DNA from 3 places in the Lactobacillus sp. wkB8 genome. Region 3 is predicted to be linked to each of the others. Evidence: riboswitches for the same ligand, from Rfam matches in the RefSeq annotation. Region 3 holds a riboswitch; each other region holds the start of a gene.
What was found. A riboswitch is a leader RNA that binds a small molecule or an ion and turns the genes downstream of it on or off. The one in region 3 is predicted to bind thiamine pyrophosphate.
Positions count from the first base shown of each region.

Region 1 (7,884 bases), 350 kb from region 3:
CTAACGAGTCGGAAAAAGAAGTACCTAAAGTTAAATTTTAAATACTAGGTTATTTTTATGTTATTTCAACAAATTGCCCGCAATAAGCGTAAGACCGTTGGTATTATGGGTCTGTTTGTTATTATTTTGGCACTTGTAGGGGCAGGTTTAGGCTATCTTTTTAGTGATCGGCCCGTCTTGGGGTTAGTTATTGCCGTCATTTTTAGTATCATTTATATGCTAATTGTCCTGCCTAACCCAGCCAACATGGTAATGAGTCTTAATCATGCCCAAGAAGTCCATGAGCAGGATAATCCAGAACTTTGGCATGTTGTAGAAGACATGGCACTTGTGGGACAGGTGCCGATGCCGCGTGTATTTATCATTGCCGATCATAGTCCCAATGCCTTTGCGACAGGACGTGATCCTAACCATTCTGCTGTAGCAGTGACACAAGGCTTGCTTGACATGATGAACCGCGAGGAACTTGAGGGCGTCTTAGGTCATGAAATTTCTCATATTAGAAATTATGACATTCTGGTTTCTACTATTGCTGCAGTCTTGGTTGGCGTCATTTCATATTTATCGGGAATTGCCAGCCGCTACATCTGGTGGATTGACGATGATAGAGATAGAGACGACAACAACGGCGGTTCTATTGTTGTTATTTTCAAAGTTATAGCTATTTTGTTTGTGTTAATTCTGGGTCCGATCTGTGCCAGCTTAGCGCAAATGGCATTATCGCGTAATCGGGAATACTTGGCTGACGCTTCGTCAGTTGAATTAACGCGCAATCCTCAAGGATTAATTTCGGCGCTAGAGAAAATTGACGGTTCTGCACCAATGAAAAAAGCCGATCCGAGCAGTGCGGGAATGTATATTGAAGATCCATTACGCAAAAGACGCAGTTTTACGCATTTATTTGACAGTCACCCGCCGACAGCGGATAGAATTAAACGCTTGGAAAAAATGTAATAAATAAAGCAGCCTTTTCTAGTAAGGCTGCTTTTATTTTAAGTTGATATTTGCTTGTCGAAATAGTTCTGCACGCATCTGCACGGGCGTTTCATGGTAATATTCACTAAATTTTTTATAAAAGAATGATTTGCCGCTATAACCTACACGAGTAATTATTTCCTTAACAGAGATATCCGGGCGTGCCAGCAAACTTCGCGCTTCCTGCATACGTCTTTCATCAACATGTTCCATAAAACTTTTGCCCGTTTTTTGTTTAACCAAACTTGAAAAATAATTGGGGTTAAAGCCAAAATACTTGGCTGCATCATTAAGGCTGACATCAGTGAAATGAGCATCAATATACTGCTCTAACTCGGTTTGAGCAAACTGATGATTAGTAATCAACCTAGTTTCAGCAGCTAAGTCTTGGCTTCTAATTGCTAAAAATAAGAGCAAATTAAGTTCTGCCATAATTATGTTGCGTGCAAAAAGATTTTGATTGAGATATTCATCAATTACTTTTTTAACTAGATGAGCGGATTTAGACATTGGCGTGCCGCTCATACTTAATAAGCGTTTCTGATTAAAAGCTGTAGTAATTTTTTTAAGTAGACCCTTTTCTTCACGATTCAGTTTAGAGTAATCACCTAGAAAATCTTGCATAGTTAAATTAGGGTCAAATTCAAGTTTAACTAAAATATCTTTATGGCTTGGTTTTAAAATCTCGTAGTTGCATTTCTTCTGTAAAAAAATAATATTACCAGCACCCAAAGTAAGTTCCTGAGCATTAATCCTGGTTTTGACTGCTCCTTTTGCCAAATAAAGAATGGTTAAGCCTGTAGTTTGATAACGATGTATCCCAGTATTACGATTTTCCAAAAAAGCACTGAATAAATTAAAATCTTCATTTCCAGGCTTTATTCTTATCTCATTTGTGTCCGACTTTTTTGAGTCCAAGACACTAGCCAAATATTGTTCTAACTTAACTGCCGCCATTACGTCACCTTCTTGTTTTATTTTTTATTTTCATAAATTTATTATATAGCAAATTGGCAGCTTGCTAATAGATTTTTGTTATTTCACAATTATTTCAGGCCGTTAAAAGCAAGACTAATCAGTCTAGACAATAAAAATTCTTTTAGGTATAATGAAAATAATATCGGGGTGCCGTATAGGCTGAGAATATACCCGTTGAACCTGCTATGGATAATGCCAGCGAAGGGAAAACGAAAGATTTTACGTCGTCAGGTATTCTCCTGACGATTTTTTTGGTAACTAAATTGATTAAATTAAATAACCTCACTTTTTCATACGATAAAGAAAATCAAATATTAACTGATATTAATTTAAAGATTCCTACGGGAGAATTTTCATTATTAGTTGGCCCTACCGGCTGCGGCAAGTCTACATTATTAAAAATTTTAGCAGACTTATATCCTAAATTTGCCGGTCACTTAAGCGGCACTGTGACTTTAGCCGGATTAAAATCCGCAATGATGTTTCAAAGTGCCGGTGAGCAGTTCACGATGGCAACGCCACGTGAGGAAATCATTTTTGCACTTGAAAACTTATGCCTAACCAAAGAGCAGTATGAGAAGCGTCTAAATGAAGCCGTTCAGTTTGCCCAAATTGATTATTTGCTTGATCAAAAAATTAATACCATGTCTGGCGGCGAACAGCAGCGGGTAGCTTTAGCCGTTTTAATTGCAATGAATGTTGACCTTTTTTTACTCGATGAGCCGTTTGCCAGTTGTGATCCTGCAGCCCGCAAGTTTTTGATTGCTAAACTAGCCCATTTGCGCGATCAGGGCAAAACAATCATTGTGAGTGACCACGTATTATCTGGTTATGAGGGCATTTGTGATAACCTGTTTCAATTTCAGGGTAAAAAAATAGTGCAGCTTGCACCAGATAAAAAAGAACAGCTGTTACAAAAAAGTATGACAGCTGCCTCTTATTCTTTTGCTCTGCCAGAACAAAACGAGCCAAATTGTTTTACGCTGCAAAATACCCGGATTTACCAAAATCGTTTGCTTCTCAAGCAAGAGAATTTAAACATTGTTGCTGGTAAAACTACCCTGATAACAGGAGCAAACGGTGTGGGCAAAACTTCGCTTTTTAACGCATTAACTAAAATGTTGCCGTATTCTGGCAGTATCACTTACCACAATCAGGAAATCAACAAATTAGCGACCCGCAAGTACCTGCTTAAAGTCGGGCAAATTTTTCAAAGTGCAAGTGATCAGTTCATCAACGTTTCAGTGGCAGATGAAATTAACCTGAGCAAAAAGCACCGGACTAATTCTTTCTTTACGGATGAGAAAATAAATGAAACACTATCCTATCTTGAACTTGATTCTTTGCTTGATCATGTTGTTTACTCATTATCCGGTGGTCAACAAAAGAAACTGCAAATTTTGTTAATGCTGATCTCTGATCAAGACGTATTGCTGATTGACGAGCCACTTAGCGGACTAGATGCGGTTTCTGCGGGTAAAGTAATGACATTATTGAGAAAAAGCCAAAAGGCCCGCAACCAAACGCTATTAATCATTAGTCACGAATTAACTAATTTGGCTGATTGGTGCGACTATCATCTTGTTTTTCAAGACCAGCATTTAAGCTATACAAATAAGTGAGGCTATCAACAATGAATCCTAGTTTCAAATTTTTTCTGGCACTAATTATTTCATTAGAAATATCCCTTAAGTCCAGTTTATGCACCAATTTGTTAATCATCGGTTTTGCATTAATTTATCTAATTTACAAACATATTAAATTAAAGAATTTGCTGCTAACGCTCTTAATGCCCCTAATTGCCGCATTTACGGTTTTTGCCACTTTATATTGGTTTGCACCGCAACCTAACCTGCAAAATGCACTGAGTTTATCCAGCCGTGTTTATGTCTATACGCTGACGATCTACTGTGTCTCAATTGGAACCACTGCCACAGACTTAGCTCGCTCTTTTGAACAAAACTTTCATTTACCGAGTAAGTTTGCTTATGGCGTTTTAGCTGCTCTCAATATTGTGCCGCGAATGAAAACAGCCATTAAACAAATTCGGACTGCTGGCATGATGCGTGGCGTTTACCTGAGCTTTTGGTCACCCGTTCTCTATTTTAAAGCGATCTTAGTTGCCCTTAATTCAGCCGAAAATCTGGCACAAGGAATGGCATCTCATGGCTATCAGGAGAATGCTAAACGCTCTGTCATTGTGCCCATTCCTATTAAAAAAAGTGACTGGTTAACAGCCATCATTATCCTGCTTTTAGTAAACTTGGCTTTATTCACATTAAAATAAAAAAGTGGACGTTCATGTCCACTTTTTCTTTGCTATAAATGCCCCTTAATAGCAACACTGCTTTTATATGCGATCAATTCGCTGTCACGGGTTACAAACCGGCTATTGGGGGGCAATTGGCACTCCAGCACTTTTAACTGCCTACTACTTGTGATACGGGCTCCCACTATTAATCATAAAGCTGCGATAAATTTGTTCAATTAGCACAACCCGCATTAACTGGTGGGGCATAGTCAATCTACCGAAACTCAATAAATCATCCGCCCGCTTATTAACGGCAGCACTGGTACCTAGGCTGCCACCAATTACAAAAGTAAGATCTGAATGACCGTAAGTGCCCAAATCTTTTATTTCTCCAGCAAGTTCTTCACTTCTTCTCTCTTTGCCTTTAATTGCCGTCACAAAAACATATTCTTTAGCTTTAATTTTACTAAGAATTCTCTGTCCTTCTATTTCTTTAACATTTTCCTGTTCTGCCGCACTAAATTTTTCAGGAGCTTTTTCATCTGGCACTTCTATTATCTGGACTTTGGCAAACCTGCTCAGTCTTTTTTGATACTCAGCAATCGCAGCCCTAAAATATTTTTCTTTTAACTTACCCACACAAACGATCTTAATATTCATAATTGCTATTTTATCCCCCAATTCCCAAAGTTTCCACTTGGTTTTTCCACAGCTGTGTATAAGCAAAATCTATATTTTGTGGTCTTTACCTTTAGTAAGCAAATAAATTGTGGTTAGCAAACTTTTTTACTTTACTTGAGAACATTTTACCCACAAACAGATTTTTCATAGTTATTTTTCACAAACTTTTAGGCCTCAAATACTGCTGTTAAGCCTTGAACAACTGTTTGTGCTAATTACTTTTCACTATTATTTACACACAATTCACAGCTTTTCCACAATTTATCCCAAGTTAATTTCCGCCTTTTATGCACAATCCACAAAGTTTTCCACAGTTGTCAACAAAGTTTGACTACCAGTTTTTTACTTGACAGACTTAAAATACGAACCTTATTTTGTTTCCCATTAACATTATTAACAAAAAGGCTATACTTATGTTTTAAATCGCATAGTATAGCCTTTTTTTAGCTTATTTTTAGAATATTAATTCATCTAATCCGATTGTAATTTTACTTGTAAATTAATTTCTTTGCCGTTTCTGTTAACGGTTAAAGTCACTCTATCTCCGACTTTGTGATTATACAAAATGCTGTGTAACGAAGCAACATCAGAGACAGCCTTGTTGTCAACTTTAATTATCACGTCACCCGCTTTAATTCCTGCTGTTGCAGCTGCGCTGTGCTTGGTAACCGAATCAACATAAATACCATTCTTGAGGTTAGACTTGATATTAAGGTGTTTTCTGTAGCTGGACGGAATGCCCTGCAAAGCTATGACCTTAACTCCCAGCTGTGGACGAACGATTTTACCCTTCTTAACTAGCTGGTTAACAATTGTGACTACCTCATTTGAAGGAATCGCAAAGCCCATACCCTCAACTGATGTACCATCACTTGATTGAGAAAGTTTCATTGAATTAATCCCAATAACTTGTCCGGCAGAATTGACTAATGCACCACCCGAATTACCCGGGTTAATAGCTGCATCAGTTTGAATAACAGTTTGCTGATTAGCAGATGAAGTTGTAATGGTACGTGCAGGAGCTGAAATAATCCCCTGAGTAACCGTAGAGGCATATTCGCTACCAAGAGGGGAACCAACCGCAATTACGGTTTGACCGGCTTGTAAGCTCTTAGAATCGCCAAATTCGGCTGTCTGGGTAACATAGCTGCTGTCTATTGAAAGAACTGCCAGGTCTGTTGTTGCATCCGTACCAATGATGCGGGCGTTGACAGTTTTACCATTAGAAAGCATCACTTGTATTTTATCGCTACCTGAAACCACGTGATTATTAGTGACGATATAGCCTTTATTGCCAGCTTTCTGGTAAATTACTCCAGAACCTTCACTATAAGTCTGCAGCTTTCCTTTACTCTTATTGTCATTGTCGTCATCACCGAAAATATCAAACAAAGAGTTATTGTTGTTTGACTGTCTTTTCATATTAATTACGGATACTACTGCACCCTTGACGTCATTATAAGCAGGTGTCATTGTGCCACTGGTTTTGGCACTATTTTTAGAAGTCTTCGCGCTGCTTGAACTAATACTGGTTTGCGCATTGTTGTTCATATTTGCATTATTTATTTGATCGAGGGCCACATACGAGGCGCCACCACCAATTAGTCCCGCTACTAAACCAATAATAACAGTCTTAACAATGCCATGCTGCTGATGACCAGAGTTTTGATTATACATCATTCAGTCTCCTTTACACATCTTTGTTTACTATACTAACAAATCTTGAAAAAAGATAAAAAGTTTTCTTAAATTTGTACTAAATTAGTTGGTTGAACCGGATCAGTCAGAACAATTTTAACATCACTGGGTAAGTTAGCATCGCCGTTAATCATGATCTTTTTAGCAGCATCATAAGCTAATTTAGCCGTATTATTATGCTGGCTTCTATGTGCTAAAAAAATATGCTCTGTCCTACTTGTTACTACATCTAGCAACGCTTGACCAGCGTCCTCATTTGACAAATGTCCAACATCCGACAGTATTCGCTGCTTTAAGCCCCATGAATACGGGCCGTTACGCAGCATCATATCATCATAATTAAATTCCATTAAATAAGCATCGGCATCGCTAATGACGCCTTTTACTTTACCTGAAACATAACCTGTATCTGTCAAAAAAGCCATGCGCTTGCCGCCACTAGTAAAAACATAATATTGCGGTTCGGCGGCATCATGACTTGTAGCAAAAGCCGTAACGTCTAAATCGCCAAACGTTTTAGTCTGTCCCGGTTCAATCACGTTGATTTGTTCAACTGGTATTTGCCCAATTTTTTGAGTTTCGGTTAAATATTCCCATGTGCCGCTGTTGGCAAATGCGGCAATTTGGGGATAGCGCCGCATTAAAACACCTAGTCCCTTGCTATGATCTGAATGATCATGGCTTAAAAAGACCATATCAATATCATTAATATCAACACCAACTTCTGCTAACAAAGACTTTATTTTTTTACCGGATAAACCAGCGTCCATTAAAATTTTATGCTGGTCGGTTTCAATTAAACTGGTATTGCCAGTCGAACCACTAGCTAAAACAGAAACCTGCACTGCGTTTTCCCTTTCTAATTTTTCTGTACATTAACATTATAAGAGCTACCTTGCAAAATTTGTGCTGTAAATGCATTAACTCTTTTAACGGTAATATTTTTAGTGGTTTTATTCTCAACTTGAATTAGCCAAGTTGGCAGCAAGATCGTACTGCCGCGAACATCGGTTAACTTGGAATATCCCAGACTAACTTGCATTACTCTGGAATTGTTAACAATTTCTCTATCAGTATACATTGCCTTAACAGCGTGCCAAGCACTAATAATCAATTGTGGCTCACGCACTGCTTTTATTGGTCCCATATATGAAATAGTGTAATTAACAATCTGACTATTGCGTACATTAATTGTTAATTGGGCGTCATTGTCATAGATACGCCCATAATCAGTATTTTGCACATAACAATATGTATTATCTCCCGACATGCTGGGCTCAAACTTAAATTCTTTACCATAA
Region 1 is NZ_CP009531.1:149,927-157,810, reverse strand. It holds gene LACWKB8_RS00735 (LemA family protein) at 1-41, shown strand, start outside; gene htpX (zinc metalloprotease HtpX) at 58-954, shown strand; gene LACWKB8_RS00725 (AraC family transcriptional regulator) at 988-1,932, opposite strand; TPP riboswitch at 2,087-2,177, shown strand; gene LACWKB8_RS00720 (ATP-binding cassette domain-containing protein) at 2,139-3,575, shown strand; gene LACWKB8_RS00715 (energy-coupling factor transporter transmembrane protein EcfT) at 3,587-4,240, shown strand; gene rlmH (23S rRNA (pseudouridine(1915)-N(3))-methyltransferase RlmH) at 4,385-4,864, opposite strand; gene LACWKB8_RS00705 (S1C family serine protease) at 5,357-6,565, opposite strand; gene LACWKB8_RS00700 (MBL fold metallo-hydrolase) at 6,631-7,428, opposite strand; gene LACWKB8_RS00695 (two-component system regulatory protein YycI) at 7,443-7,884, opposite strand, start outside.
Region 1: linked by a shared signal. The riboswitch ahead of LACWKB8_RS00720 (ATP-binding cassette domain-containing protein) and the one ahead of LACWKB8_RS02515 (ECF transporter S component) in region 3 are both predicted to bind thiamine pyrophosphate.

Region 2 (7,884 bases), 600 kb from region 3:
GTTTAACTTTGGGAAAAATAAAATGGTTAATTTAAAACAATTACATGATTATGTCAAAGAAAATTATGAAGCCGGAAACTATAAAGAAGCTGAAAAAGCCTATAAAAAATGGCGTGATACCACTGATTATACCTATAATGCAGCAAAAACTGCTGTGAAAAAGAGTTCTCTCAGTGATTATCAAATGGGTTATGAACAAGCCAAAAAGGACTATGCAGAGAGTCATTCTTTCAAGGCTTTTCCTAAAAAAGGTGTTAACTTAGTTAATCGTGTTATCCAGAATAAAGCAATTGAAATAGAACGCTACATTGACGGCTACAATGATGCCAAGACCAAAATTTTACGGGCGAAAAAATAGTCCATAAAGGAGATTATTAATTATGTATGGCTCATTATTAGCCAATGTAAGTTCAGATAGAAAAATTAAGGAAACTATAGAACAATTTCCTCAACATACACAAGCCTATTATCTGGAAAATAAGCCAGTCGGATTAATGACATGTTGGCAAAATGCTTTTCACCCTTATTCCTTAAATTTTGCGGGCTATCTTGCACCTAGATTAACCAGCGGTGAACAAATGCAGGTTTATGAGCAAATACTGACGGATTTAACGGCAAAAGCCCAAAAAAATCACCAAAACACATTAATTACTTATGATTATGCACCGCAGTTACTCTTTAATGCCATTGGTCAAAAAAATGGTTTTAAGTTAATCAGAACTACTGTAGAACCCCAGATGCCCTTGAAAAGGGCACTGAAAAATATTCTGATAGATACTGATTTACAGTTGATCACTCTACACGAAATAAAAAAAGATTCTGTAATGATGAATAAGCTGGCACAAGTGAGTTTCTCCGATTATCAAAAAAATCATTTAGTAAATCCGGTTGCAAAGATACCTCTTAGTGAGTGGAGCAAAACCATTTTCACTGATCAACTTGAACACGCCCCCTTAGCGCTAATTGCTGCTGGACAAATTAAGGCTTATTGCTTTTCTTTTGAGGATACCCCTCAAGAATTGACTTTAGGATGGATGGGTGCTGTTAAGCCTAATTTATTAGACCAATTGCAACAGCAATTGCTAAATTGGGCACAAGCAAAATATCAAACTTTAAGTGGTGAATTTGACTCTACGGACCCATTAGCAACGAGGACTTACAGAAAATATGCGTTTAATCTGTGTCCAGTTTATGAAACGTATTTAAAAAAATTAAATTAGAAATTTAAAAAGACACCTTTATTCAAATAATGGTGTCTTTTTACTTGTCTATAATTGATAGCGGTAAAAATAATAGGGGATATTCCAGCTTTGCGAATCAGCTGCAACTAAATCATCATTCATTAAGTATTTAGGCAATAATGCAGTTGCCTGACCTTTTTTGACCAGCTCTAAAATCATTTCCAGCGAATCAATTTCAGTGACGCTGTTTTTATTCTGCGTTAATTTGAGAGTCAAGTTACGAAACGGACAATTTATGTCTGCATTTATGGCAACCGGTACTCTTTTATTTTCCTGCTTTTTGCCTTTTAAAAAACAAGCTTGTAAATGACTTTTCTTGATTAACGAATATTGGGGTAAAGTGATCGGAGTAAAGGCCCAGACCATGTCATAGGGATGCTTAGTCAATAATTCTTGAATTTCATTAGTACTTTTAATGATGACTTCATATTGATCAAGTGCAAACTGTTTCTTTTGGGTAATAACATAGCCAAAAAGCAACCCAGAGATTAAAACTTTTGGTTTGTTACTGGTTAAATCGTCTTTTAAGTTTTGATAGTTTTGTAGTGCCTTAGTTGCAAAATGATACATTTTTTGCCCATTTTTAGTTGGTCTAACCCCTAAATTAGAACGCACAAAAAGTGGCGCTTTCAGTTCTCGCTCCATTGTTTTGAGCCTGGCCGTAATATTGGATTGAGTGTAGCCCAATTTTAGTGCCGCTTTATTCAGTGATCTAGTTTCATAAATTGTTTGGTAAATATATAAATCGTTAAAATTCATAATACTCCATATCATTAAAAGTGATAACCCTATTACAATCTCGGATTATGCAGAGTGAATTTGTTTTAATATACTAATTTTGTAATCTAAAGGGGGAACTTATTATGACTACAAAAATTGGTATTAATGGCTTTGGTCGCATTGGTCGGCTTGCTTTACGGCGAATTTATGAAGTGGCCACTGACGACATTGAAATCGTCGCAATCAACGACTTAACCTCACCAGCTATGTTAGCACACTTATTAAAATATGATACTGCGCATGGTCAATTTAATCATGAAGTAACTGCTACAACTAATAGTATTGTAATTGATGGTAAAAATATTCCGGTTTATGCGGAAAAAGATGCCAGTCAAATTCCGTGGGTTAAAAACGATGGAGTTAAAATAGTACTTGAATGCACCGGATTTTATACTTCAACTGCAAAATCACAAGCTCACCTTGATGCCGGTGTTAAAAGAGTATTAATTTCTGCACCTGCAGGCAATATGAAAACTATTGTTTATAGCGTAAATGATGATCAATTAACTGACTCTGATCAAATTATTTCCGCAGGCTCATGTACCACTAATTGTTTAGCACCACTAGCTCAAGCAATGAACGATGAATTTGGCATTCAGGTGGGCATTATGTCTACAACGCATGCCTATACTGCTTCACAAATGTTGCAGGATGGGCCTGATCGTGGTGGCAATGTCCGTAATGCCCGTGCTGCAGTTGCTAACGTTATTCCGCATTCAACTGGGGCAGCTAAAGCGATTGGACTAGTTATTCCTGAACTGGATGGCAAACTTACGGGTATTGCACAGAGAGTTCCGGTTATTTCTGGTTCTATTACTGAACTAGCTGCCGTTTTAAGAGAAAAAGTTACAGCTGCAGAATTTAACGCTAGAATTAAAAAGCATACCGAAGGCAATGCTTCTTTTGGCTATAATGACGACCAAATTGTCTCATCAGATATTATTGGCACTGAATTTGGTTCGGTATTTGATCCAACTCTCACCCAAGTTGAAACTGGAGATAATGGGGTACAACTAGTCAAGGGTTACGCCTGGTATGATAATGAGTCCGGTTTTGTAGCCCAAATGATCAGAACACTCCAAAAGATTGCCCAGCTAGGTTAATTCCAAAAATTAACTGATATTTTTATCAATTTATAACTGTTTATCATCAATAAAAAATGGTTCTGCCAGGTGCAGAATCATTTTTTGTTTTTAAAATATACTAGTCATTTTTCACCCATGGTGCTGTGAGCATTTGACTAACGGTCTGATTAATATCATTGCTTTGAGCAATCAAAGAAATGACCGCAGCTCCAGCTGCTTTAGTTTTAGCAATTGCTTCTAAGTCGCTAGCGGTAATCCCACCAATAGCAACAATTGGCCTGGTTGTGCTTTTGACCAGTTTGCTTAAGCCGGCAATACCAATTTCGGGGTCGGCATCACTTTTAGATTGGGTGGCATAAATTGGGCCACTGCCATAATAATCAATTCCGCTAATTTTATTGGCTTGCTCAACTTGAGCTAAATTCGAGCAAGAATAGCCGATAATCATTTGAGCGCCAACTTCTTTAATGACCTGTCTGATTTCTTCATCGCTTTGACCAACATGAACGCCTTCAGCATGAACTTGTTGTGCAAGCTGAACATCATCGTCAATGAAGAAGGGTACTTGATATGCATAACACAATTGGTGCAGCTTTTGCGCCATAGGGAGTCTTTCAGCTTCACTTAAAGTTGAATTAGGACCCTTGTCCCGAAATTGAAAAGCAGTAATACCTGCAGCAAGTGCTTCTGCGACTATGCCCGGTAATGTTTTACCTTCCGGCACGTCTTGACTGCCACAAATAAAGTAAGCATGTAAAAAATCAGTGTTAAAGTTTTTCATTATTTCTCCTAAATTACTGAGCCCAATGATTTAAAGGGCCGTGACCATGACCAACTTGAATAGTTTCTTTAATGGTTTTAGTAACGTATTTTTTAGCAATTTTAATTGCCACAGGTAAACTTTGACCTAAAGCCAGTTGAGCCGTAATTGCTGCAGCTAACGTGTCACCGGTGCCGTGGGTGCGCTCGGTATGTATTCTGGAACTGCTGACCCAAAGATCGGAACCATCAGCAAATAAAGCATAATCTTTTACTTGATCGGTACTTGCATGACCGCCTTTAATTAGCACATTTTTAACTCCCATATCTTGTAATTTATGAGCTAATTCTGGATATTGATCTTGCATTTGTACCTTAATGCCAGTTAAAGTTTCTGCTTCTGGTAAGTTAGGTGTGATTAAATCGGCTAAAGGCAGTAGTTCATTTTTAACGGTGGCGACAGCATCTTGACTCAATAATGGTGCGCCCCCCTTAGCAACCATCACGGGATCGATGGTAATAGGACCAAAGTCATACTTTTGCAAATTAAGTGCAACTTGGTGGGCGTGAGCCGCATCGCCCAACATTCCTGTTTTACAAGCACGAATGTGGAAATCTTCTGCCAGAGAGGCGAATTGGGCATCGATCATTTCTAAGGGCAGTAAAAACGACTTTTGCACACCTAAAGTGTTTTGTGCTGTCACTGCTACTACTACAGCTGTACCAAATACTTTTTGCATTTGAAAAGTTTTTAAGTCAGCCATGATTCCAGCACCACCACCTGAATCTGTGCCGGCAATAGTTAAAACTTGGGGAAAAGAATTAATTTTTTCAGTCATCATAAAGTTCCTTAATCAAAATCAGCAATTCGTTCAATATCAGCAACTTTTACTTTATATAAATAATCCATGAGATACATGCCAAAAGTACCTGGTCCGACATTGGGATGATCTTGAACTACTAATTGACCAGCACAACTGAAAACTAAAGCACCTATTTGAGCCGCTTCAAAAGAATCGTCAGCAACAGCTGTAAAAGCTGTAACAATACTGGTCAACATGTCACCAGAGCCCACGTGGGTTTTAAAAAGGGGCGAGCCGTTATGTATATGCGCTAGTCTTTTGCCGTCACTAATTGTATCTGTAGGACCGCTGGCAATGACCGTACAATGATATTTCTGAGCAGTTTTCATAGCAATATCATCAATATTACCGGAGCCTAAACCTGCATCAATGCCCTTTGAATTCCACTCAAAATCACCTAAGGCAGCGATCTCACCAATATTGCCGCGAATAATACTCGTATGAAAATCCCACAAAAGCTTATCTGCAATTTTGTAGCGATATTCAACCGCACCAACAGCTACGGGATCAAACACTATTGGTTTATTATATTGTCGTGCTAAATCTTCCACCTTTTTGATGTGATTAATTTGCTGTTTGGTTAAACAGCCAATGTTAACTGTAACAGCGGAAGCCAGCCGCACTATTTCTTCGGCTTCAGCGACTTCGTTACTCATAATTGGTGACGCACCGATAGCATTAACTGCGTTAGCCACATCCTGAACTGTTACAAAATTGGCAATGTTGAAAATAACCGGATTTTGCGCTCGTAATTTGTCTAATAATTTTAACTGCATTATATTCTCCTAATTAACTGCCTTTAAAATTTTGATTAATAAAAAAGCTTTAGCATGTGAAAATGCCAAAGCCTAACAGGTTCGACACGTTCCTACGCAAGTGTTAACTTACAGGTTCAAAGGGTCTGAAATAATTTTCATCTCAGCCAAAAAGGCACCCCTCGTGTTATCGCTTTCAATTATAACGAAATTAATGCTAGATTACAATGTCATGTTTTGTTGCTTAATATGGTTCTGCTTATAATATCAAGCTTTCTTTACATAATCTAACCAAGTATTTTGTCAAGTAAAGCAAATAATTATAGCAGCCGCTTTTTTTAGATCAAAAAATTAGCCAATTACTCGCTGCCTAAATTTTTATGCTATATTATACTAAATAAAATTAATTAATTAATTTTTAATGTTAGGCGAAAGGAGCGGTCATGATGAAAAAGAAAATTACAAATACAGATCGAAATAACGCGCTTCATACACTTTTTATAGAACATAAAATTGATAAAATATTTTTACCTATTGCTGCAGTGTTTGTGGCCTTTTTATGGTTATCAATTTTGTTTAATTTTGCTGTTTTCGTTAAAGTGATTACCGTGGTTTTTGTTGTTGTGCTGCTCTATTTCGCAATATGTACATTTTTTGAAATACATGATTGGCACAAGAGAAAACATGATAGGGACAAATTTTAAAAGTAATTTTGCAAGACAGTTTTAATTTAATTTTCTGAGATTTAAATACAAAAAAGTCCAGTAAATCAAAACTTGTTTGAATGGTGAAACAAGTTCTTTAAAGAACCAGTGACTATTAACTACAAGTGGTTCTTTTCGTGGGTCATTCTTGTGCTAATCGTGACTAACATTGGTAAAAAGGAGAAAGTCAAAGCGTTAAAGACTGCTAAATCAGAATATGACACAAAAAGTAGTAAGCCGGATCCGATAAACTGTGCCACCATTTTAATGATACTAATAACGCCATTGGTAAAAAAGCCCCAAAAGTTGTCTAACTTTTGGGGTTCACCACCTTATTATGGTAATTTATTAGTCTTTTTATTTAAATAAAGTTCAATAAATCTTGGCTACACGCTCTACCAAGTTGGTTCCGTATTCGAATCCGTCTGCTTTAACTATTAGTTGGCTTTTTTCTGGCAGTTGTTTAAACGCCACATTGGTGCCATTATCCAGCCAAACAATGCGCTCGATCTTTTGGGGCGGAAAATTATTAAATACTATTTCTCGCATTTTTTCTCCTCCCAGTACTACGTTCTGATTGCCAACATTACCCAAATTATCCACAAATAAATAATTACCCTTAATAAAATCATTATCATTTCCAGCAGCGGTGTAAGTTTTATGCTCAAAATTGTTGGTGTTATAGACTGCTTCTTTATTAATTGCCATCCATTGTTTAATAATTTCTAGTAACGACAGGCAATGAATATTTAAAGAGCCATCAAATTCTGGGCCCACGTTAATTAATAAATTTGCCCCCACTTTGCGAGTGTGACAAATTTGTTCAATTAAGTGCCGCGCAGAAACATAATTAAGGTCATTTTGGGCATTGCCCCAATGTCTGTTTAGAGTCAATGAGGTTTCAGCAGCAAAATAACGATTATTTTGAAAATGGTTAATTACTTGAGGATTGCCTCTTTCAAAAGTCAGGACGTCCACTTTTCGCCCGTCATTTATTCCTTGCTTTCCTAATCCGGTGTTGTTGGTAATAATAGCTTGTGGCTGCAGTTTTCTAATTTCCTGATAAAGCTGCTCATCCTGCCAATCAGCGTTGGGCTTGTTCCAGTTACCATCAAACCAGAAACCGCCAATTTTACCATAATTAGTGCAGAGGATTCCGATTAGCTGGCGTAATTCCTTTAAATACCCGTTAAAATCTGCCTGATATTTTTTATTATGCCAATCATAAGTAGCGTAGTAAATAAATGGTGCAATTCCTTGCTCATGGCACTCATGTGTAAATATTTTAATTACATCTTTGCCAAAGGGTGTGTGAACACTATCAAAATTGTGGATGCCCTTGGTATCAAATAAATAAAAGCCATCATGGTGCTTAGCAGTCAATACAATATACTTAAAACCGCATTCTTTAGCCAGCTTTACTAAGTTATGAATATTATCTTCAATGGGATTAAATTCGCTAAAAGCGTTTTGATAATTGGTAATATTTAAAATATTTTGTGACCATTCTCCCTTAGCAAATTTTGAGTATAGTCCCCAATGAACAAAGAGACCGATACCCATTTTTTCAAAATTTATCAGTTTAGTTGCTATTTCCATTATTTTTCTTTCGGACCAATTGGTGGACTAACTAATAGTAAATTATTAATCCTTATTATTTCGTTTCTCTTGTTTCAACTTATTGATTTCTGAATTAG
Region 2 is NZ_CP009531.1:1,822,845-1,830,728, reverse strand. It holds gene LACWKB8_RS08475 (LiaF domain-containing protein) at 1-6, shown strand, start outside; gene LACWKB8_RS08470 (hypothetical protein) at 23-358, shown strand; gene LACWKB8_RS08465 (hypothetical protein) at 381-1,220, shown strand; gene LACWKB8_RS08460 (LysR family transcriptional regulator) at 1,269-2,000, opposite strand; gene gap (type I glyceraldehyde-3-phosphate dehydrogenase) at 2,105-3,124, shown strand; gene thiE (thiamine phosphate synthase) at 3,225-3,890, opposite strand; gene thiD (bifunctional hydroxymethylpyrimidine kinase/phosphomethylpyrimidine kinase) at 3,901-4,704, opposite strand; gene thiM (hydroxyethylthiazole kinase) at 4,716-5,504, opposite strand; TPP riboswitch at 5,577-5,676, opposite strand; gene LACWKB8_RS08435 (hypothetical protein) at 5,927-6,187, shown strand; gene LACWKB8_RS09415 (hypothetical protein) at 6,307-6,450, opposite strand; gene LACWKB8_RS08425 (alpha-L-fucosidase) at 6,560-7,786, opposite strand; gene LACWKB8_RS08420 (PTS lactose/cellobiose transporter subunit IIA) at 7,832-7,884, opposite strand, start outside.
Region 2: linked by a shared signal. The riboswitch ahead of thiM (hydroxyethylthiazole kinase) and the one ahead of LACWKB8_RS02515 (ECF transporter S component) in region 3 are both predicted to bind thiamine pyrophosphate.

Region 3 (7,884 bases):
CGCCATACCGATACCTAATTCAACTGCATAATATGGTCCCTCTTTTAAAGGCGTCAAGTATTCTGGAGCCTTACCAAAATCAATATCTTTTCCCTTAGCAGCTAAGTCGTTATAACGCTGAATTGTTTGTGACAGAATAGGCAAGTTTAATTTTTCTGCTAATTCAGTCAGAGTATCTGCTTTGGTCAGGAACTTATCACCATTCTTTAAATCACGTGCAATTTCTTCTTTTAGCTGTGCAAATTTATCGGGTGAAACAGGTGAATTACCTACTTCTTTGTAAAGACCAACATTAGTTAAATGGTCAACCGTTTCTTGATTAAGGATCGAAAAAGTCCTTGATTGGGTTAAAAGCGCACTACCCGCATGACACATATTGTCATTGACGTCTTCATTGACAAAGCGTTCACCTTGTTCGTTTACCCATAAAATTGCTTCTTGAGTAGCTGCAGCCGCTAATTGTTCAGGCATGTGAACAAATGGTGGACGGGTTTTATCCAAAATAGCGCCGCCACCATATTGAATGGCACCCATTTGATAGTGTTCTGCTCCAGCCTGCCAGGCTAATTTCATACCATCGCCAGTAGATTTGCCATCACTAACTGATAGCAAGCGTTCAGTTGCAGGAGTTCTTTGTTTAATTAATTCAGGATTATCTACGTAACCACCTGTAGCCAATATCACATTAGTAGCAGTCAACTCTCTTAATTGTCCCGTTGCCTCATTCTTAATTATGAGACCACGAACATGCCCATCATGTTGTAAAATTCTTTGCGCACTGATACTCGTCACAATTTCCACACCGAGAGCTTCAGCTTTAGGAATCAGCTTTTCAATAACGGCGTGTCCGCCACCGGCAAAAGTGTGAATTGTAGGCCAGCTCTTTCCTTGAGGACCAACTTTACTAAATTCAATACCTAGAGAATGCAGCCAGTCAATTACTGAACCACTCTGATTAATATATTTTCTCAAATGCGGGGCGTTTGCTTCATAATGCGAATAGTTTAATTCATCTTGAAGCAATTTGGTGGGATCAATCTTAATACCCTTTTCTTTTTGTAAAAAGCTGTCAACGCCCATTGCACCTTCGACATAGTTGCCGTCACCACCAAGTGTTCTGCCTTTTTCAATTACCAAGGACTTGATACCCTGCTCGCCAGCACTGACGGCAGCTGCCAAACCGCTAAGCCCGCCGCCAACGATGATTAAATCGTATTCTGAATTTTTAGGAAACATCATCAGCCTCCTATTTCAAACCGACAGAAACGCCGCCGTCACTCAAAATTGTCTGACCGGTCATAAATGTGGCTTCACTAGCGACAAAAACAAAGACCTTGGCAACTTCGGCTGCGGTTTCAGCCCGTTTCATTGGGACAGTTGGTAAAACTTTTTCCAGAAATCCGCCTTCATTAAGCGGTGTTTTGGTCAGTCCAGGTGCCACACTATTAACACGAATATTTTGATCAGCATAATCAATCGCTGCAGCTTGAGTCATTCCGATAATACCGTTTTTGGCTGCATTATATGCGCCCATGCCGCCAGGGTTATAAATACTGCCTAAAGCACTGGTGTTAACAATTGAGCCATAACCTTGCTTTAAGAATAATTTGATTTCTTCACGCATACATAAGAAAGTACCACGCAAATCTAGGTTAATAGTATTATCGAAATCTGCGTTAGTTAGTTCAGCAAACGGCTTTAAAACACCACCGCCAGCATTGTTCATAACATAATCAATCTTGCCGTAATCAGAAATAATTTTTTGCAGACCGGTTTTAATGCTATCTTCGTCCATCACGTTCAGAATTAATCCGGTAATTTTACCCTGATATTTTTTATTCATTTCAGCAGAAACAGTGAGCACTTTTTGGTTATAGTCAGTTAAAACGACATCACTACCTTGTTTAGCAAATTCTTCACTAATAGCATAACCAATTCCTTGTGCAGCTCCAGTAACAACAGCAACTTTTCCTTCTAACATTTTATTTTGCTCCTAATTTAAACTTTTAAGCGCTTCTTCTGCAGCAATCCAACCAGAGACAAAGGCAAAACCGTTTGCAATGCCTTCATAACTAGGATAGCCATCGGAATACAGGCCATTAACATTATTACCAACAATATACAAATCTTTTAGTGGTGTGCCGTTTTCTTTAACCGGTTGACAATTGCGGTCAACATTGACACCGTCTAGTGTCCCTAAAATTGCGCAATGTTCAATTATGGCGTAAAACGGTCCTTCTTGCACCGCAAACAATAATTCCGAAGCCGGTTTTAAAAATGTAGCGTCTTCTTTTTGTTTAACCGCCTGGTTGTATGAATTGACACTTCTTTCAAGTGAAGCATAAGGCAATTGCAGCTTTTGGGCCAGTTCCTTTAAGCTGTCCGCTTTTACTACTTCACCTGTTTTAACCGCATTATCAAAATCTGTTTGAATATTAGTTAACGGTCCAACAGTTGTTCTTGGCGTTTGCCCCACATCACAAAATTGCCTTTCAAAAGTATCTTCCAGATTAACTTCTTTTTGCTTAAAAGTATCTAAAGTCTTTTGGTCCAGCAAAACATAATAAAGACCATTAACGTTATGTGCTGCATTACCCCACATGGCAAAATCATAAACTACGTCTTCATTGACAAACCGATTAGCTGTCTGATCGAGCCACAATAATGGTAAGTTGGTTAAAGTCTCTACAGCACTATCTCTTTTCATAGGATTAATATTCATGCTTGGTGCACAACCGTGAGCAAAAAGAACACGGCTGTGACGACAATCTGCACCCAATTTGTGCGTTAATCTAATGCCGGTGCCAGTAGATTTACGCTCTCCCAAATTCAAAAGTGCTTTAGTATCAGGGAAGTTAGCTGTCATCATTTCCTGACTGCCGCAATAGCCGCCATCCGCAAATATCACTTTTTGGGCAGTAATTCTTATCTTTTCACCAGCTTTATTTTCGGCAATAACAGCTTTTAAGCCATTGTCATATTCCAGATCAACGGCGGCTGTTTCCAACATTACTTTGTTTCCAGCTGCAGTAAATTTATCAGGGAGTTTATCCCAGTTAGCCATTTTTTCTTTAAAATTATTAAATTTGTGGTAAACCAGCGGATCATTTAAGTGGGCTTTTTGTTCGCTCTGCTCCACAGTCACCGGTAAACCCATTTCTGCTAGTCGATCAATATTTGCACCCGACTTTTTCAAAAACCGTGCTAACAATTCACCATTAACAAAAAAGTGGTTGTAGTCCGTTAATCCGTTAAAAGCTTCACGATAACCATATTTTACGTTGCGTTTTCTTTGTTCCGCAGAATTAACGGCAAAAACACCGTGTGCGCCAAATTTGCCGGCTCCCCCGACTTTGTTACCTTTTTCTAAAAGTATAAAAGGTACGTGCTTTTGAAAAAGCTCAAAGCAAGCCGAGATTCCAGAGGATCCAGAGCCAACTACGACAACGTCAGTTGAAAAAGAATTCAATGTAACATCACCCTTTCTGAGATATTGTGATTCTTATTACAATTGAATTCTAAGTCATTTTTGATAAAAGCGCTAACACATATAAATTATTAGCGATAAGTTAAAGTTGTCACATGCTTGAGCATTTTACTGAATTTGCTTGAAACGACTGGGTTCATTGCAAGTACTACGTTAAATGCATTTTGCAGGTGAGCTGGAGAAAAACGCTCAATATTAGTGCAATTTGGCGGTAAAATGAACGATTCTGGCACAATCGTAATCCCGCCAGTAAAGTTAACATTCAAACATGCCGCCGCAAAGCTGTTGACTTCGGAAACTTCTTTATAGCTCCAGTTGTTTTGGTGATAGATTTTAAGCATAGCAAGTTGAATATCCGTAATGCCAGTTGATTTCCAATTTTGCACGTAAAACATGCTGTTTTGCGCCAGCTGTTTTTTATTGCCCTGATATTGTTTTAACTCAGCTTTATTTAGCAATAAATCAAAACTAGTAGTGCGTAAAGGTAAACAGTTTATTTTATTATTACCGACAAATGCTAGGTCAAATCCCACTAATAAGTCATAATTGCCCTCAATTAACCTTTTGATGCATGTATCAAAATTTTCCTCATCAAAATTGGTCTGGCAAATAGCGGGTAAATTAGCAGCCAGTAAGGCAGCATCACTTTCAAAACCCTGCAAAAAATGAATGCGCAACAATTTTTCAGGGTGTGGATCCGGATGATGCCAAATCTCACTGTAAAGATTAATGATCTCAACGCTGCGCTTATAAAAAACTTCTCCGACTGGGGTCAAAGAAATCTTGCCGGCTGCTCGGTTAAGTAATTTTTGCCCCAGTTCATCTTCTAATTTTTTTATAGCTGTACTGACAGCAGTTTCAGAAACATAATTCCTCCTAGCTGCTGAAATAAAGCCATGTGTTTGAACAACATCAACAAAATATTTTACGGGCATTAAATTATAATTCATTTTGCACCTACTATTAATTAGCTCAAATTACCTTTTTCACATTTTATAATATAAAAATTAAGTCACATTTTAAACCATATTTTTAAAAAATTGGCGAGAATAAGTAAATTCACGTTAACTGTTGGTAATTAAAGACAAAGTAAAGTAAAATGTTTAAGGATTAAAAAGGGAGTGGCATAATGTCTAGACTTGAAAAGCCTGTTGTGATTGGTATTACTGGTGGCTCAGGCAGCGGAAAAACTACCATTGCACAAAAAATCGTTGCTCAAATGCAAGAAGATGAACACGTTTTAATTATGACGCAGGATTCTTATTATAAGGATAACACCGGCATCCCCATGAGTAAGAGGATGAATATTAACTATGATCATCCTGACGCCTTTGATGTTCCTTTACTTAGGAAACAGCTAAGTGAACTCTTAAATTATCAACCCATTGAAATGCCCGTTTATGATTTTAAAGAACATACTCGCAGTAAAGAAACTGTCCACACCGAACCTGCTGATATTATTATTCTTGAAGGAATTTTAGTCTTAGCTAATAAAGAAATACGTGATTTAATGGATATCAAAGTCTATGTCGATACAGATGATGATATTCGTTTTATTAGAAGACTGGAACGGGACTTAAGTGAACGTGGTCGTTCCATTGATTCAGTGATCGAACAATATTTGAATACGGTCAAGCCCATGTATCATCAGTTCATCGAACCCACTAAGCGCTATGCCGATATCATTGTCCCAGAAGGTGGCAAAAATGATGTGGCAATTGACATGTTAACTACTAAAGTGCATTCGATTTTAAGTCAAAAAGAAAAATAAAAAAGAGTATTTGCTTTTCTCTGAAGTGACCCCTAAATTTGTCATAAATTTAGAGTTCACATCATTTTTTAGCAATACTCTTTTTTATTTTTTAATTAACTAATCAATTTTTGGTTTTAAAGCGTTGTCAAATAAGTTAGTAATCAATTTAACCAAAACGCCGTCAAAAACTAGGGCTGAAATGATATTGGTAATAAACATTACAATTTGGACTTGCATGCTGAACTTGCTCCAGCCATATAAAATATATGAAGGTATAAAACAACCGAATGAAGCAAAAAATGCACCAGTCAGAACACTTTTCCAAGAGAATTTTTGGTAGCGTTCTTTTTTAGGAAAGAAGCCAATTTCATTGGTAGCACCTTGGATAACTCCTGATAGAATGGTTGTGGCTCCCCATTGGCCCCCGATTGCCATTTCCACAACGGCAGCCAATAATTCGCCAACTGTACCAGAACCCACTGTAGGGACAAAATACATTGCTAAAGGTCCTGCCATAAGCCATAAACCTGAAAAGACAGTGTCTGTGACCGGGGCAAAGCCAGTTGGAACCAGTAACATTTTAACTAAATTAAATGCCCAATTAAAGCCATAGGTATAAATGACACCCATAATAATTCCAATCAGTGCAATTAAGATGATTGACTTGACATTCCACTTTGATGATCTTGTAAACATAAAAATACTCCTAACTTAACATGTCATTAGGAGTATCATCATTAACTAATTGAACACTTCCCTAGCGCAGGTATTGTCCCGTTCAGGTTCAGAGGGTATTTCTCAGCTTTTTGGCACCCCTAGTGACTTATTTAATTTTTATTAGTATAACACAAGTTAAATGTTTTTTCTGGTCAAATTTGAAGATAGTTTTTTAGACTTATTAAAATTGACTAAAACTAGCTAATTTTTCCTTGGTCAAATCACGGATAATGGCCACTGTCAGATCAACAGCAGCTTTAAAATCGCTATAGGCGCTAAAGCAATATGGCGAGTGTTCATAACGCACTGGTATACCGATAACAATTGTCGGAGCGCCATTCTCATAGTAAATCGCAGCACCATCTTGACCGCCACCAGTTCTAACTGAACGAGTATACGGAATATGATTTTGATCAGCCATAGCACAAGCATATTGTTGAAACTTAGGGTTTGGTAAAAATGACGTATCCATATCACGCAGCATCGGACCACGCTTTAGTCCTGTTTGTGACAGCCAATCTGGTGTGAAAGTATCATCTGCTGGGCATGATTCAAGGACAATTGCTAAATCTGGCTTAATAGCTCTGGCAGTCACATAAGCTCCGCGCAAGCCAACTTCTTCCTGACTTGAAAGTGCCGCTACGACATTAAAGTCAGTTTCTTCACCGTTTAAATTATCAAGGACATCTGCCATGGCAGCAGCGCCAAAGCGATCGTCAAAGTCTTTACCGAAAAATAAGCCGGTTTTTTCATTGTATTCACACTTCACATCGACAAAAATAGGACAACCAGTGTCAATTTGATAGTCATTAATAGTTTCAGCACGAGAACTGGAGCCAACATCTATTGACATATCAGCTACATCAGGGACATTATTTCTTTCTTCTTCTGTCATAAAATGCGGTGGTTTAGTAGCAACCACTCCCGGCACATATTCACCAGCACGGTTCTTAATCTTAACGCGTAAAGCTGGGATATTATACTTAACCCAACCGCCAAGTGGAACAAACTTAATCATTCCGTTGGGACGAACTGCTTGCGTAATAAAACCGACAGCGTCAGAGTGGGCATCAAGCTGGATTACTGGTCGATCCGGCTTATTCTCTTTTTTACTGGCATACACATTGAGCATGCCGTCAACTTTGACATTAGCAAAGTCATGTACAGTTTCAGTAAAAAGCTTGACAAATTCCTCTTCAAATCCTGATGTTGAATTAGCGTTTGAAAAAGCTTTAAGCATCTTTATTTCTTGTTTTTTATCCATTTTATTCGACCTTTCACTTAAAATATCTTATCTTTCATTGTACCAAAGTCACAGTTAATTAAACTAGTGCTTTAAGCTGATTTGCAAATAATCCTACTGCTTTTAACAATATATATACTTTTTGTACGTAATTAGCTCCATAAATTACGTAAATTGACAAAAATAATCTGTTTTTTTGACCAAAAAATGATATAATCAAATTTATTAGGAATTTAGATTGTTTTAAATGAAGGGTAGATAAATGCCAAAAACCGACAACATTAATAGTATTATTGATCATAAATTGTTTACTGAAGAAGACATCCATAATATGTGTGTTAAGCTGGGCAAACAGCTTACTGCTGACTATGCTGGTAAGAAGCCTTTAATTGTAGGTGCACTTAAAGGAGCTATTTTCTTTTTAACCGATTTGGTTAGAGAAATGGATGTCAAAGCGGAAATTGATTTTCTTGATGTTTCTAGCTATGGTGATGAAATGGAATCATCTGGAGAAGTTAAACTTATTTCAGATTTGGCTACTGATGTTAAAGATCGTGACGTTTTAATTGTTGAAGATATTGTTGACACTGGTCTTACATTGGAATACATGAAGGATTTGCTCAAAAAACGCGGAGCTAAAAGTGTCAAGTGCTGCGTTTTGCTTAATAAAGAAGCTAATAGGAC
Region 3 is NZ_CP009531.1:498,902-506,785, reverse strand. It holds gene LACWKB8_RS02540 (FAD-binding protein) at 1-1,239, opposite strand, end outside; gene LACWKB8_RS02535 (SDR family NAD(P)-dependent oxidoreductase) at 1,247-1,981, opposite strand; gene LACWKB8_RS02530 (FAD-binding protein) at 1,994-3,469, opposite strand; gene LACWKB8_RS02525 (LysR family transcriptional regulator) at 3,559-4,437, opposite strand; gene udk (uridine kinase) at 4,617-5,258, shown strand; gene LACWKB8_RS02515 (ECF transporter S component) at 5,358-5,936, opposite strand; TPP riboswitch at 5,978-6,067, opposite strand; gene LACWKB8_RS02510 (M42 family metallopeptidase) at 6,139-7,221, opposite strand; gene hpt (hypoxanthine phosphoribosyltransferase) at 7,463-7,884, shown strand, end outside.